One region of the Specibacter sp. NPDC078709 genome, then DNA from elsewhere that is predicted to be linked to it. Evidence: predicted binding sites of a transcription regulator. Region 1 holds the regulator's gene; the other holds the start of a gene.
What was found. Region 1 encodes LexA, which represses DNA repair genes until DNA is damaged. Its sites were predicted from a motif close to TCGAACANNTGTTCGA; they were not measured.
Positions count from the first base shown of each region.

Region 2: a site for LexA is predicted at 3,972-3,987, ahead of umuD (translesion error-prone DNA polymerase V autoproteolytic subunit). Genes of this name have one in related genera too.

Region 1 covers NZ_JBFBLU010000001.1:59,857-67,697, forward strand. Annotated here, with positions in the region: gene AB0P14_RS00260 (MFS transporter) at 1-247, opposite strand, end outside; gene AB0P14_RS00265 (SseB family protein) at 291-1,196, opposite strand; gene priA (bifunctional 1-(5-phosphoribosyl)-5-((5-phosphoribosylamino)methylideneamino)imidazole-4-carboxamide isomerase/phosphoribosylanthranilate isomerase PriA) at 1,200-1,934, opposite strand; gene AB0P14_RS00275 (hypothetical protein) at 2,047-2,196, opposite strand; gene hisH (imidazole glycerol phosphate synthase subunit HisH) at 2,196-2,891, opposite strand; gene hisB (imidazoleglycerol-phosphate dehydratase HisB) at 2,888-3,514, opposite strand; gene AB0P14_RS00290 (histidinol-phosphate transaminase) at 3,704-4,801, opposite strand; gene AB0P14_RS00295 (LysM peptidoglycan-binding domain-containing protein) at 4,878-5,363, opposite strand; gene lexA (transcriptional repressor LexA) at 5,697-6,386, shown strand; gene AB0P14_RS00305 (ATP-dependent DNA helicase) at 6,661-7,841, opposite strand, start outside.
Region 2 covers NZ_JBFBLU010000003.1:361,887-369,727, forward strand. Annotated here, with positions in the region: gene AB0P14_RS08265 (DUF305 domain-containing protein) at 1-356, shown strand, start outside; gene AB0P14_RS08270 (F510_1955 family glycosylhydrolase) at 448-1,326, shown strand; gene AB0P14_RS08275 (SOS response-associated peptidase) at 1,618-2,280, shown strand; gene AB0P14_RS08280 (Y-family DNA polymerase) at 2,275-3,546, opposite strand; gene umuD (translesion error-prone DNA polymerase V autoproteolytic subunit) at 3,565-3,954, opposite strand; gene AB0P14_RS08290 (hypothetical protein) at 4,097-4,246, opposite strand; gene AB0P14_RS08295 (TIR domain-containing protein) at 4,350-5,618, shown strand; one part of gene AB0P14_RS08300 (IS3 family transposase) at 5,970-6,222, shown strand; one part of gene AB0P14_RS08300 (IS3 family transposase) at 6,222-7,177, shown strand; partial or broken gene AB0P14_RS08305 (IS30 family transposase) at 7,223-7,841, shown strand, end outside.

The DNA of each region.
Region 1 (7,841 bases):
GGAGTGCCTTACGCAGTCCATAGACGTCCACGAGTCGACCGCGCCACGGGGCGCCGAACGCCATGCCGATGGTGATGGCCGCTGCAACAAGGCCTGCTGAGGCATAGCTAAGCTGCATCGTTTCAACCACATGCAGAGTCAACAGCACACCTGCAGCTGCATGCGGGATGCGCGCAAACATGGCTACAATCAGCAGCCTGCGCACGGGTCCGACCGCGAGTATTTCACGGTAGGCGGCAAAGTTCACCTGGGGGCTCTCTTTCGTGATCCATCACAAGAGAGCGCCGAGGCTACCATGCGATGAGGTTGTCCTGAATGTGGGGATGCCGTAGGCGAACATGAATTGAATCCACTGCCTGAGCAAAGTACTCATTCGCCGCCCAGGACGCTTGCAGCGCAGCGAGCACACCGTTTACCGCGGCTTGGTCCAGCCCGGGCAATAAGGTGATGGTGACACAGAGTTCTGGGCCCACTCCACCGCCGGAGACCAACAGTGCCGACGGTTCAGCTTTTGGGTACCACTGGGATTGTATGCCCTGACCGGCGCTGGCAGAAATGTCCACAACGGCTGTGTTACCAAGGGCCGACACAGACTCGCGCAGAACGCGCTCAACCGCTGCATCCCCGTAGCTGGGCTCCCACTGTTGCTGTTGCGCCAGCGACCACATTGCCGGGCGGCGGACCACAAAGGGCCGCTCCGAGCCAGGGTCTACCACCAGCAGTTGTGCTTCCTCGGCCACCGCAGACAACGCTGCCCGCGCCGCATAAACAGCAACCGGTCGCGCTTCGGGATGCCACCGTGTGAGAGCTTCGGCATTGGAAAAAACAGGGAGGGCCCGGCGGCCATCGGGACCTTGCACTGTCACCAGAGCCATGTCCGATTCCTTATCCGAGACCAGACCGTTTTCACCTACTGTCTGTTCCGCCAGCTGCGCCACGATCGGAATGAACACCCGGGCGGTGGCGAGGGAGGCAACTACCTGCGCTTCGCTGCCGTCACCGGAGGCTAGCGCCGCGAGGGCGGCCGCAAACCCGGCGTCCATGGCGCCGTCGTCGGTGTCAAAGTTGTGGTACTTTTCCTGCGCAGGAAGATCGCGGCCCGCCCAGGGCTGTCCAGCAGAATCGGTGCTGCCGCCAGCCCCGGCCAGAGCTGCTGCGATGTGTCCGGGCAGATGCTTCTTGGGCATCTCGGTCATGATTTAGCGACGGCCTGCAACGTCAAGGGCCTGCGGGAGCGTGAATGCGCCGGAGTACAGAGCCTTGCCAACGATGGCACCCTCAACACCTTCGCCGACCAATTCGCGCAAAACGCGCAGGTCCTCGAGGCTGGAAATTCCGCCCGACGCCACCACAGGCTTTGAGGTGCGGGTGCACATTTCGCGCAGCAGTTCTACGTTGGGGCCGCGCAAGGTGCCGTCCTTGGTGACATCGGTGACCACGTATCGTGCGCAGCCGGCATCTTCAAGGCGAGCCAGGACCTCCCAGATGTCCCCGCCTTCCTTGGTCCAGCCGCGGCCTGCCAAGGTGGTGCCGCGAACATCAAGTCCGACGGCGATTTTGTCACCAAAGCGGTCAATGACCTTGGCGGTCCACTCCGGGTTCTCCAGCGCAGCCGTGCCCAGATTTACACGGCCCACACCCAATTCCAGGGCGGCTTCCAGCGTTGCGTCATCGCGCAGCCCACCGGAGAGCTCGACCTTGACGTCCAGGACCTGCACCATTTCGCGCAGCAGTTCCGTGTTTGAGCCGCGACCAAAGGCCGCGTCAAGGTCCACGAGGTGAACCCATTCGGCGCCGTCGTTCTGCCACTTCATGGCGGCGTCGAGCGGGGAGCCGTAACTCGTTTCCGAACCAGCCTCGCCCTGCACCAAGCGCACGGCCTGGCCGTCCACAACGTCGACAGCGGGCAGCAATTCCAAAATGGGGGTGGTCATGGGGTCCTCAACGTTGTTTGTCCTACGGGTGGAAACTACAGGAAGAAAGCTGCGGCGTAGCCGCGGGTTACTGCGTGAAACTTGACGAGCGTGAAACTAGACGAGCATCAAGCTAGAGCGTGAACATGTAGGCGGCTATGAGAGACATGGCGGCCAACGCGGCAAAGCTGATGGGGATCCAGCGCGGGGTTTTCTGCTGGTAGAACGTATAGGCTCCACCGATCAGCAAGCCTGCCAGTGCCATCAACAACAACGAGTACATCAGCGAGCCGCCTTAGTCAGGGAATTGACCCAGTTACGCAGCATGCGGGCTCCTGCGTCACCGGACTTTTCCGGATGGAACTGTGTTGCGCAGAGCGGGCCGTTTTCAACGGCCGCGATGAACGGGGCACCGTGCTCGGACCAAGTCACCATGGGCGGACGCATTTTGGGCTGCAATACCTCAAAGTCCCACTTCTGCACACCATAAGAATGCACAAAGTAGAAGCGCTCAGATTCAACGCCTTCAAAAAGCATGGAGCCTTCAGCTGCTGTGACGGTATTCCACCCCATGTGCGGGACCACGGGGGCCGGCAATAGCTCCACAGTCCCCGGCCACTCCCCCATGCCTTCGCGGTGGGTGCCGTGTTCTACTCCGGCGTCGAAGAGGACCTGCATACCGACGCAGATGCCCAGCACTGCCCGGCCACCGGCAACGCGGCGGCCGATCATGCGCAGCGCATCAACGGCCTTGAGCTCGTCCATGACCGAACCAAAGGCGCCCACGCCAGGGACAACCAAGCCGTCGGCGTTGAGAACATCCTCGGGTTTAGCACTGAGCGTTACCACTGCCCCGGCACGTTCCAGCGCGCGGACGGCTGAACGGACGTTGCCCGATCCATAGTCCAGCACCGTGACCGTGGGCTTGTCACTACCTGCCGTGTTGCTTACTGCTGACTCGGTAGCTGCCGAACTCACAAAAGGCCCTTCGTGGACGGAATGCCGGTGACGCGGGGATCGGCTTCAACGGCCGAGCGCAGTGCCCGGGCGAAGGCCTTGAACTGCGCTTCGACGATGTGGTGCGGATCGCGGCCAGCAATGACTGTCATGTGCAGGCAGATCTGAGCATGCAAGGTGATGGCTTCAAAGACGTGGCGGGTAAGCGAGCCAGTGAAGTGACCACCGATCAGGTGGTATTCCTGTCCGGCAGGCTCGCCACCATGTACCAAGTAAGGACGGCCGGAAAGATCAACCACGGCGTTCGCGAGGGCTTCATCCAAGGGGACCGTGGCTTCGCCGAAGCGGCGGATCCCGGCCTTGTTCCCTAGGGCCTCCTTGAGGACTTCACCCAAGGAGATGGCCACGTCTTCTACCGTGTGGTGGGCATCGATGTGGGTATCGCCAGTGGCCTTGATGTTCATGTCGATCAGGGAGTGCTTGGACAAAGCCGTGAGCATGTGATCGTAAAAGGGCACGGAGGTGTCAATGTTTGACACGCCGGTGCCGTCGAGGTTGATCTCCACCATGACGCTTGACTCGCTCGTGGCACGCTCCAGGCGGGCAGTGCGTCCCTGGCCGGGATTCGGGCTGTTCTGAGTCATTGCGGCAGTCCTTTGTTGTGGTGCGCCTTCGCAGCCGGCAGTTGCCGGGCAGGGACGGGCGCGTAAACGAATTGGTGTAGTGCTACCAGTTTAGGAGAGAAGACATGGTTATACCCAAACCTCTCCCCTGGCGAGAAGGAACCAGCCATGTTCGACGGCGGATCCTCCTCACAGAATTAAAAAGCGTCCTCAGGCGGCAAGGAAGGCGCGCAGTCCTTCAAGGAAAGCTGTGGTCTCGGCTTCCGTACCTGCCGTGACACGCAAGTGGCCCGGAATTCCAACGTCGCGAATGAGTACGCCGTCGGCCAGCAAGGCTTCCCAGACCGCATGCGGATTCTCAAGTCCACCAAAGAAGACAAAGTTTGAATCGGACGGCGCCGGGCTAAGCCCTAGAGCAATGAGCTCCTTGACGATCCGGTCCCGCTGGACTTTGATCTGTTCGACATTGGCTAGCAGTGAGGTGGAGTGCCGTAGGGCTGCCACAGCTGTTGCTTGGGTAATGGCGGAGAGGTGGTAGGGCAGGCGGACCAGACGCAGGGCGTCGGTGACTTCCGGCGCAGCAGCCAGGTATCCCAGTCGTGCCCCTGCTAAGGCGAAGGCCTTGCTCATGGTGCGTGAGACCACCAGTCGAGGCCGCCCCTCGAGCAAGCTCAGAGCACTCTCGGTTCCTGTGTGGGCAAATTCTGCGTAGGCCTCGTCAACAATAACCACTGTTTGAGATGCCTCGCCGGCTGCATAGACGGCTTCCACAACGTCCAGGCCCAAAGCCGTTCCGGTGGGATTGTTGGGCGAGCAGAGGAACACGAGGTTCGGAGCATGCTGGCGAACCTGCTCGGCGGCAGATTCCGCAGAAAGACTGTAGTCCTGGGCGCGAACACCAGCGATGTAGCCTGTCCCGGTTCCGCTGGCGAGTAGCGGATACATGGAATATGTGGGAGGGAATCCCATGACGGTGCGGCCCGGACCTCCGAATGCCTGCAGTAACTGCTGGAGCACTTCATTGGATCCATTGGCCGCCCAAAGATTATCTTCACTCAAGCCGTGGCCAAGATAAGCCGCCAGCTCTTGGCGCAGAACGGTGAATTCTCTGTCCGGGTAGCGGTTGAGACCATTTAGCTCTTCGGCCACTGCTGCAAGGATTGCTTCCTTGGCATCGGCCGGAACACCAAAGGTGTTTTCATTAACATTCAGCAGCACCGGAACATCAAGCTGAGGTGCACCGTAGGGGTGCTGTCCACGCAAGTCGTCACGAAGCGGCAATTGACTTAGGCGTTCAAACTGGTCCATGCCCTCCAGCATATTTGCTTGCCGTGGAAAAGTTCGAAACGGCGACACAATGCGGACACCATCACCTGCAGGAGCGCTACTTCGGGATGGGAACGTAAAGCCGCTGACCTGCCTGCAGGACACCGGTGCCCAGATCGTTCAGTGCAACGATTTCGCGAACCACATGGCGTACATCGCGGGTGGGATCGGCAGCACCGGCAATGCTCCACAAGCTGTCGCCCTGCAAGACCGTCACGGCGACGGCGTAGTCGGCCATGTTGACCGCCTTCACCTCAGCGGCCGCGTTTGCCGGACTCGCGAGAGATCCGGCCATGATGGCAAAGGAGACAAACAAGATCAGCGCCGCGACAGCGAGAGTCGGGATGCCGAAGAACACCAACCGACCACGACGGGTCAAGCTGAGCCGAGTGCTGCCAGCGAAGTCCGCTGTGCCACAATCTGCTCCACCGATCTTCACTTCCCCTGATCGAACAGCTCCATGTTGGGCAGCACGATCCATGGTCGGTGCAGGGCCGGGCAGGGACACGCCAAAGGATGCGTGGGAGATAAGCAATGCGTTCATGACTTCTGGTCCTTTCACCGTGAATCCACTGCCCAGGGGCCAACTGCAGCCATCGGACCAAGATTCCACACTCAACATCTTCGATAGAACGTATGTTCTAATTTGCTACTAGTACAGTTTTAGCATCTATAGACGACACTTGCCAAGAGCAAATAGAACAAATGTTTGAAATTCGTCTCTTCGTGGCTTAAACTTGCAGAACAAGGATTGGCCGCTAGATGCAGTCCACCAGCAGGCACTGACATTGTTCAGGGCAGCCACGAAAGGACCGACGGAACCATGGCGCTTCCAGACCCGCCGCACCGCATTCCCCAAGCACCCAGCCGCGCTGGAATGAAGGGCCTGACGGTAAGGCAGAAGAAAATTCTCGAGTGCATCCAACGGTGCATTGCCGACAAGGGCTACCCGCCCTCAATGCGCGAAATTGGCGATTCCGTGGGGCTGGCTAGCCTTTCCAGCGTCACTCATCAGCTGACCCAGTTGGAGCGCCACGGCTATTTGCGCCGTGATCCCAAGCGTCCCCGCGCCATGGAAGTTCTCATCCCGCTGGTATTGGACAGCGGAGTTGTCGAAATCGAAGGCGTTAGCGCACCGAAGACTCTGCGCAGTTCGAACGGTCTGAACTTTGCCGAGCTGAGCAGTTCTTCGGACACCGCTTTTGTGCCTCTCGTGGGCCGCATCGCAGCAGGTGGCCCCATCTTGGCTGATCAGTCAGTGGATGACATCATGCCTTTGCCGCGGCAGATCGTGGGCAGCGGTGAATTGTTCATGCTCAGGGTCCAGGGTGATTCCATGATCGACGCCGCCATCTGCGACGGCGACTGGGTTGTTGTGCGTCAACAGCCAACAGCCAACAACGGCGACATTGTGGCGGCATTGCTCGAGGATGAGGCGACCGTCAAGACGTTCCGTCAGCGTGACGGTCACACCTGGCTCCTGCCACAGAACACTCGCTATGAGCCGATTCTGGGCGACCATGCCACCATCATGGGCAAGGTCGTCTCGGTGCTGCGAAGCCTCTAACCGAAGTCTCTAACGAAAAAACCGATAGCCGGCCGCCGTTGGCGCGTGCCGAAGAAGTACGAAGGCACCCCGTCAGCTCATGAGCTGATGGGGTGCCTTCGTGTGTGGCAGCCAAAATGTGTGTACAGCCCGGAGTGTCAGTGGCTTCTGCTTCCAAACAGCAGATGACGCGCTTAACCAGTTCGAGACTGCAGAAGACGCGACAAATCCGCGATTTTCATGGCATCATCTGCGTTTTCAAATCCAGCCCGTAACCCTGCCTTCGTGGGTGGCACTACTTGCCGGAGAGCCGCTTCAGCGCGCCCAACGCCACGGTTCTGTCCTTAGTGGACCAGAAAGGCGGTAGAGCGGCACGCAGGAAACCGCCGTAGCTGGCATTGGCCAGACGGGAATCAAGTACAGCAACCACGCCCCGGTCTTGGCTGGAACGGATCAACCGGCCCACCCCCTGCGCGAGGCGCACCGCTGCATGGGTGGCAGAGATGGCAATAAATCCGTCGCCGCCACTTTGCGCCACGGCACGGGCGCGGGCAGTGACCAGCGGATCATCCGGGCGCGGGAACGGGATCCTATCTATCACCACCAGACGGCAGGAGGCTCCTTGCACATCAACACCTTGCCAGAGCGACATGGTACCGAACAGGCAGGTGTCCGGTTCATCGGCGAACTGTTTAATGAGCCCGGACATGGAGGAGTCCCCCTGGCACAGGATCTTCACCTTGAGCTTTTTGCGGAGCTTCTCGGCTGCGTCTTCTGCAGCACGCCGCGAAGAGAACAGAGCCAAGGTTCCGCCACCGGCGGCGGTGATGAGCGCTTCCAATTCATCTAATTGCTCAGCGGACATCCCGAAGCCGGGTTTCTGCAGATGGGCGGCGACATAGAGCATGCCTTGTTTGGGGTAGTCGAACGGCGAACCGACATCGGCCCCCGTCCAAGTGGGAGCGCTGGGCCCCAAAAGACCGAGCCCGCCAGCTGTGGCTTGGAAGGACTCGCCAATAGCAAGAGTGGCCGAGGTGAGCACTACCGTCCGATCGGCAAACAAGCCCTCCCGCAATTTCATCGCCACGCTCAAGGGTGCGATGTTGAGCACTGCCGGCTCATTTTCATCCGCCTTCTGATAGCCCTTGCCCGGTGCGAAGGAACCCGGCCGCGAGGCCCACACCACCTCACGGGCATCATTGGCAACCAGCAGACGCTCGCACAAATCGAAGATCAGATTGAGCCTGGATCGGGCAATCGAACGCCCGCCGTCGGCGGCAGCATTACCCTCAGGCTTAGAATCGGACAAGGCGGCACGTACCGCGTCACGCAATTGCTCCACAGCTTGAGATTGCACCTCGTTGAGCCCCTGTGGGAATAGCCCCTCGGGAACACCAGCTAAGGCAAGGTCCAGTGCCGCGGCGCTGGCCTGCAAGGCGTCCACGGAAACAGCGGTGTGCTTGCGCGTGCTTGACG
Region 2 (7,841 bases), on a different contig from region 1:
TCGATGCGAAGATCACCGCGTTGGCTACAGACATCAAGGCCGCCCAGGGCCCGGAAATCAAGAAGATGACCACCTGGCTCACCGCCTGGTCCGAACCAACCTCCATGGCCGGAAACCACTCCATGAACGGAATGATGACTGGCGATGATCTTGACAAGCTCAAGGCTGCCGAGGGCACCGAGGCCAGCAAGCTATTTCTGACCCAGATGATTGCCCACCACGAGGGTGCCGTGGAGATGGCCAAAACCGAGATCGCCGACGGTCAAAATGCCGAGGCTGTGGCCTTGGCAGAGAGCATCGTTGCCTCCCAGGAATCCGAGATCAAGGACATGAAGGACCTGCTCGCCACCCTCTAACAGGCTGGCTCAATCCGTCCTCGGTGGTGGATCCAAAACTTCTTGGATCCACCACCAACTCTCCTTGCTAACCTTCTTCTTTGGAGTCCCTTTGTATCCCCGAATTTCGTTTTTCCCTGTCCGCCGAGCTGTAGTTGCGGCCGCACTAACCCTTCCGCTCGTTCTGGCAGGGTGTTCAGTACCGACCCCGGCCATCGATTCCACGCCGGCAGCCAACGCATTTGGACATGTTCATGGCATATCGGTTGACCCGGAATCCACAAGGATCCTACTTGCCACCCATGATGGCCTCTACGACGCCACTAAGAAAACCGCCCTTAAGGTCAGTGACACCATCGATTTGATGGGGTTCACCGTCACTGACGATCCAAAGACCTTCTACGCGTCAGGACACCCCGGAGCTGGATCTTCCTTGCCGAATCCGGTCGGTCTCATCCGCTCCACCGACGCCGGAAAAACCTGGCAGGAGATCTCTCTCGGTGGACAATCCGATTTCCATGCCCTCACTGCCAGCGGCGGTGGTCTAGTCGCCTTCGATGGCCAGCTTCGTACCAGTCACGACGGGGTTACGTGGGAAAACTCCACGACTACGTTTACCCCGGCTGTGTTGGCCGGCAACCCTGCCAGCACCGTCGTCCTTGCCACGACTGAGAGCGGCGTGCAGCGCTCCACGAACGCCGGCAAGACCTGGCAGCTCGTTCCCAATTCCCCGATTATCCAGTTTGCCGCCTTTGCCACGTCCCTGGAGAAGGCCCCGACGGAGACTGTTGGGGTATCCCCGGATGGCAGCGTCCATGTTTCAACCGATGCCGGTCTGAGTTGGGCTGTGACCGGGAAGGTTGCAGGCCAGGTCGAAGCCATCGCCGCCTTGGAAGGAAGCCACGGAAAGCCGCGGATTTGGGTGGCCACCACCACCGGCATCCAGGTCTCCGATGACGGTGGGGAGACTTTCCACACGGCTGCTTCCTAGGCCCATCACTCTGGCATCAGCGTGAGGCATGGGAACCTCCGGTCAGTGAAGCAATAGACAGCTCCACAAAGCCCGGCGGGCCTCCAATTGATCAAACCCCCGATGTCACGAACCACATGGCCGAGTACACCTAGCTGTTTGGCAGACCCGTTCGGAATGAGAATGTCCATCGCTGACACATAGGCTCAACGGTCCGGCTGGCCTGGAACAACTACCCAGATATTCGATAGAGCATTATTGCCCTTACTGCAGAACGAATACTTACATGACCCCGACACGACAGCTGACTTGGTGAACATGTTCGATGTGATGGTGGCAGGTGACAACCTGCCGGAACCGGCATGGAACATCAAACCGACGAACCGTGTCCCGGTCATACTGGAGTCCGCGAAGGGTGAGCATGAGCCGGTGCGTCGACTGGAGGCTGGCCGGTGGTCACTCACGCCGTCGTACTCCAAGGAACTGAAAACGAAGTTCGCCACCTTCAATGCCCGTTCGGAAACGGCGGCGGAGAAGGCCACGTTCCGCGGGTCGGTCAAGAGCAAGCGGGCGATCCTGCCGGCCGATTCCTACTACGAATGGCACACCGAGGGTGAGACAAAGACTCCGTATGCCATCCACTCCCCCAATGACGAAATCATAGCCTTTGCCGGCCTCTATACCTGGTGGCCGGACAAGTCCTTACCCGAGGACCACGAGGACTACTGGACATTGACGACCACAATCCTGACCCGGGCGGCGGTCGGTGAGGTGAGCCAGCTTCATGACCGCACCCCGGTGACGCTACCGCCGAGTTTCTGGGATGAGTGGCTAGACGCTGGCCAGGACGGGGACCAAACACTGGTCGACGCTGCTGTTGCAGCGGCCACGCCAGTAGCCGAGGCGCTGGAATTTCACCAGGTCGGCCCGCTCAAGGGGGACGGGCCAGAGCTGGTGGTGCCGATCAATTCATGAGGCTTTGGCGATAGGGAGCTCGTCCCAGTGGGTGGTGTAGCGGGGGCTGAGCATGTCGCGTTTCATGGACCAGTCCGGGCCGCCTTTGATGCCTGCTGACCCGAGTCCGATACTCCCCCGTCCGTGCTTCTTGGATATATCTTCAAGCAGCTGCCCGATGTGGCGTTCTTCATGTGGGTTCTCGAAGAGTTCTAGGGGTGATTGGTTGCCGGTGGGGCGTAGGTCGGTGACCATGATCCCGGCGCGCACGTATTTGACGCCTTCCACGATCCGGGGTGGTAGCGCGTAGGCTGCCCGAGCTAACAGCACAGGATCTGCCGTGGGCATTGGCAGCGGTACACATACGGAGGGATAGGACGTATCGCCAGGGTTGTAGTAGGACGTGGCAGCAAAAGCCGTCAACAGTTTGGCTTGCAGGTTGTGTTTGGCTAGGCGGGCGCTGGCTTGCTGCGCGTACAGGCTCATGACCTGGCGCATGTCTGCGCGGGTGGTGATCGGGGTCGAAAATGACCGGCTAAAAATCAGTTGGTCACGCCCGATCCGCTCTTCTTCCATCGGGATGCAGGGCTTACCTTGCAGCTCTAGGACGGTGCGCATCATGACTACAGAAAAGCGGTCCCTAATCATGACGGGATTGGCCTGGCTCAGGTCCAGAATGGTCTTGATCCCCAAGGCGTAGAGCCGTTTGGTTAGTTTGGTGGCCACGCCCCAGATTTCAATCACGGAGAGGCTGGCCATGAGGTGTTCGCGTTGCGCCAGGGGTACGGAATCCCAGTGACACACGCCGTTGAAATTGGGGTTGTTCTTGGCCCACTTATTGCAAAGCTTCGCCAGGGTTTTCGTGGACGCGATACCCACGCATACGGGTACGCCGCAATTGCGGCGCACGGCGTCTTTCATGGCACGGCCGAGCTGCAGCAGCTCCGGACCAGTTCCCTTGACGGTGCAGAATGCTTCGTCAATGCTGTAAATCTCGATTTCGTGACTGAACCTGCCCAGTAGCTCCATGACGCGGGCACTCACGTCCCCGTATAGCTCGTAGTTGCTGGATTTGGCAATCAGTCCCAAGGCTTTGGCGCGGGGCGCGAGCTTGAACCACGGCTCCCCCATCGGGATGCCTAGTGCCTTTGCCTCGGCACTGCGGGTGACGGCGCAACCATCATTATTCGAGAGCACGATCAACGGCTTGCCTTCCAAGGAGGGGTCAAAGGCCCTTTCCGCACTGGCATAAAACGAGTTAACGTCCACATGGGCGATGGCCTGCATACGTTCCACGACTACGGCCTACAAGAGATGATGCAGAGCAACGGAAGCCGTCCCCCAAATTTCAAGGCTCGCCAACTCAGGGACACGAATATCCGGGTAATCAGGATTCTCGGCCTGCAACACGACACCCGTAGGGGTGATGCGCAGCCGCTTAACCGTCAACTCACCATCAAGGACAGCGACGACAATAGACCCATCCTTAGGCTCCAATGCCCGGTTGACGATCAACTCATCACCATCACTGATGCCGGCGCCTTCCATAGAGTGGCCCGACACGCGAATGATGTACGTGCTGGTGACGTCCTTAATCAAGTGGTCGTTCAAATTAATCCGACCGTCAAAATAATCCTGGGCAGGAGAAGGGTAACCAGCTGCCACGGTGACCGAGGCCAGTAGTGGGTGCGACACAGGGGACGCGAAGTCTACAAGACAAATATTCGATACATGATCCATGACACACCAACTACTAGAAATAAAGTTCTATTAATTGAGTGTAAGCCCTCCCCCTGACAAGGACCATGCCTAGTGCATTAGGGGGGCGGAACCCTGCCTAGCGGTCAACCCTTACGCTCAACAGTCGGTAGCCTTCGGCCAACGTGCGGCGCATGGCGTCCACGCCTGCCTGATACTCAGCTGCGTCCACTTCCGTTTTCTCAATGACGCTGCCCTCAATACATTCCACAGTTCCAAAGATCTTCACTGATTGATTGTAAGTTCGACACGCGCCACCTCGCGGCTAAAGTTGGTATCTGGAGGAAATGCGACAATGCAACCTCGTCGTTTGAAGTGAGGGAACCAGCGCAGTGCCAAATTCAATATCCGAGGTCACTCGACGCAAAGTTATGGACCTCTGCACTCTTTTGCCTCTCGCCTGGTCCGGGCGTCTGAGTGAGCCAGAATTTTTGGCCCGTATTTTCCCCCTCAGGGATCTGCCCAGTACCGACAAGAGGTTCAATGACGCATACGGTGACGTCACTCAACATCGGGTCAACAATCCCGAGGATTGGGAGAACGATTACATCTTCACTGACCCACGATTCAATCTCCTGTGGGGTACAGATGAGAACTTCCTGAAATTTATTGAGATGACGGTTAACCCGGTGGCACTTTCCGGCGACGATGCGGCCTCCTTGGTAGAGACTTACAACAAGATTTTGAGCCCTGATGGATACAAATTCATACAGGACGGAAGTGTAAGTGGGCACCCTCTATATAAGGTTGAACCTTTCGACCCGTGGGCAGACCCCCAGAAAAAAGTCACCCAGAATAAGGCTGAGCCTGTCACCGAATGGCCTGCCACCGCATGGGGAACTCCTCTCACCGCATGGGGAACAACTCAAGAAAAGACTGAACCTGTCGACCCATGGGCAGACCACCAGAAAAAGATTGAAAAAACCCCTCAGAAAAAGGCTAAACCCGTCAACGCGTGGGAAACCCTTCCGACTAAGGTTGAACCTGTCGACCCATGGGCAGACCACCAGAAACACAGTATCCGGACTGCCGGGGAGCCAGTGGCTGATCTTCTTCATTCGCCTGGTGGAAGTCAAGAGTCAATCTCGTCAGCTGTTGGTATCCCAGGCGGCGTGCCAACCACAAGTGGCATTAAAACGTCTCCCGCCGAGAAAAGCATTTTCATCGTTCACGGCCACGATGATACGGCCAAGACCTTCGTTCATCATTTCCTCAACCAACTCACAGGACGGGATGCTGTCATCCTCCACGAGCAAGGAAATTCGGGTCAATCACTGATCGAAAAACTTGAAAAAGCTGCCGCCCAAGCTAATTTCGCGGTCATTATTTTGACTGCCGATGACCTGGGCAAGGCAAAAGATGACAAGGACCTTGAACCTCGTGGTCGCCAGAACGTCGTGTTCGAAATGGGCTACTTCATGGCACATCTGGGACGAGACAAAGTAGCTATCCTTCAGGCAACGGATGTAACTGAACCCGGTGATGTACGAGGCATGCTTTATATTCCTTTCAACAGTTTTACCAACGATTGGAAAGGCAAGCTCGCTGGCGAACTGGAAGACGCGGGGATTCAGGTCAATCTGAGGGTCCTAACGAAGTAGCTTCATTCAGCCTCCAACTGGCCCCACTCATTGCTCGCTCCTGACACACTCGGCACCAACTCACCCGTTGGTTTCAACAGAGACAAGGAGTGTCTCACTTCTAACGAAGTGGGACACTCCCCCCGTTTTGGACCATGGGGAACTTGTCCGATAGCCGGCTACTACTCACGGTTGTTAAATGGCGAAGTGACCAACCTATGGGGCACGGTTGGCCACTTCAAAGACGACACTACTGCGACATTTTAAGCGTTGGCCTGTCACCAGCTCGGCGGCACCTGTGGCCCGTCTAACGATCAACTCTTACATGCGCCCGTATGGTGATTTGAGACAGTGTTTAGGAGAATCTGTTTCATGTCGAGTCGTCGCAAATACAGTCCGGAGTTCAAGGCCGAGGCCATTGAGTTGGTGATTTCCTCGGGCCGTCCGGTGGTCCAGGTTGCCACTGAGATCGGGGTCAATGAGGGGACGTTGGGGAATTGGGTGCGGGTGTGGAAGGAAGAGCACCCTGATGCTGCCGCGGATGAGCCGGGCCCGGTGGAGTGGGCGAAGTTCAAGGCCTTGCAGGCCGAGAACGCGGAGTTGAAGCGGGAGATCGAGTTTCTGGGAAAAGTCAGTGCCTTCTTCGCCGCGAAGCAACGATAAACGACTACTACGCGTTTATCGGGCTGGAGAAGGCCAACTATCCGGTTGACTGGATGTGCCTGAAATTGCAGGTTCCCCGGTCCTCGTACTACCGCTGGACCAAGCCGGCGGAGCCGACCCCGACGCAGCGGCGCAACGAGCAGCTCACCAAGGATGTGTGCCGGGTGTATGAGCGGGAGAAGGGCATGGCCGGGCGGGACCAAATCACCACGATCCTGGGCCATGAGGGCATCCCGGCAGCCCCGAGCACGGTCGGGACGATCATGAAGAAACAGGGCCTGCGGGCCGTGCGCATGCGAGCGTGGAAGAAGACCACGGTCGTGGATCCTGGCGCCAGGACCGAGCACATCCGCAACCACATGCTCGATGAGAACGGGAAGCGGGACTTCAGCGCCACCGTGCCGGGAACGAAGCTGGTCGGCGATATTACATACCTGAAAACAGGCTCCGGCTGGCTGTACCTGGCCACGGTGATCGACCTGGCGACCCGGATGGTCGTGGGCTGGTCAATGGCCTCCCACATGCGCACCGAGCTGATCATTGACGCGCTGACCATGGCCCGGGATCACGGCCGGCTGCACGCCGGCGGGGCCGTGTTCCACAGCGATCGGGGCGCGCAGTACACCTCCGGGGACTTCCAAAAATGGTGTGCCGGCAACAATGTCACGCAGTCCATGGGCGAGGTCGGGGTCTGCTGGGACAACGCGGTTGCCGAGTCGTTCTTCTCGCATCTGAAGACCGAGATGTACCACCACCACGACTTCGCCAGCCACATGGCGGCACGGACCGCCGTCATGGAATACATCGAGTCCTGGTACAACCGGCGCCGGCCCCATGCCAACAACCAGGGACTGCCACCGGCCCGGGCCCTGGCCGAATACCAGAACCAAGATCAAGCCGAACAAGCAGCAGCGTAAGAAGAAAAATCAATCAAACTGTCTCAGAAACTTGACGGCCGCACAGGCCGCGGATCGTTGCGTCTGGAAGTTGCGACGGCGCTGCGGTCAGGACGTGTGACACGGCGCCCACAAAGGCCTGGGGGTCCCCGCCCACAACGCTTCCGGGACATGGTGATGATCTCTGACCGCCCCGCCGAGATCGAAGACCGCGCGGTTCCAGGCCATTGGGAAGGGGACTTAATCATTGGTTCGACGGCGTCGAGGTCCGCGATTGGGACCCTGGTCGAAAGGACCAGCGGTTACGTGATGCTGCTGCACCTGCCCGGGGACCACACCGCCCGCACCGTCGCCGACGCGATGATCACTGCGATGAACACCCTCCCAGAGAAGCTTCGCCGCTCCACGACCTGGGATCAAGGAGCGGAGATGTCCCGCCACCAAGAGATCACAATGGCGACCGGGATGCCGATCTACTTTTGCGACCCGCACTCGCCCTGGCAGCGCGGCAGCAACGAAAACACCAACGGACTTCTGCGCGAGTACTTCCCGAAAAGCACGGACCTCTCGTTCCACGGGCCCGGAATCCTCGAGAACGTCGCTGCCGAACTCAACCGCCGGCCCCGCAAACGCCACGGCTACCGCACCCCGGCAGAAGTCCTAGCCACGCTATTCTTAGACCCAA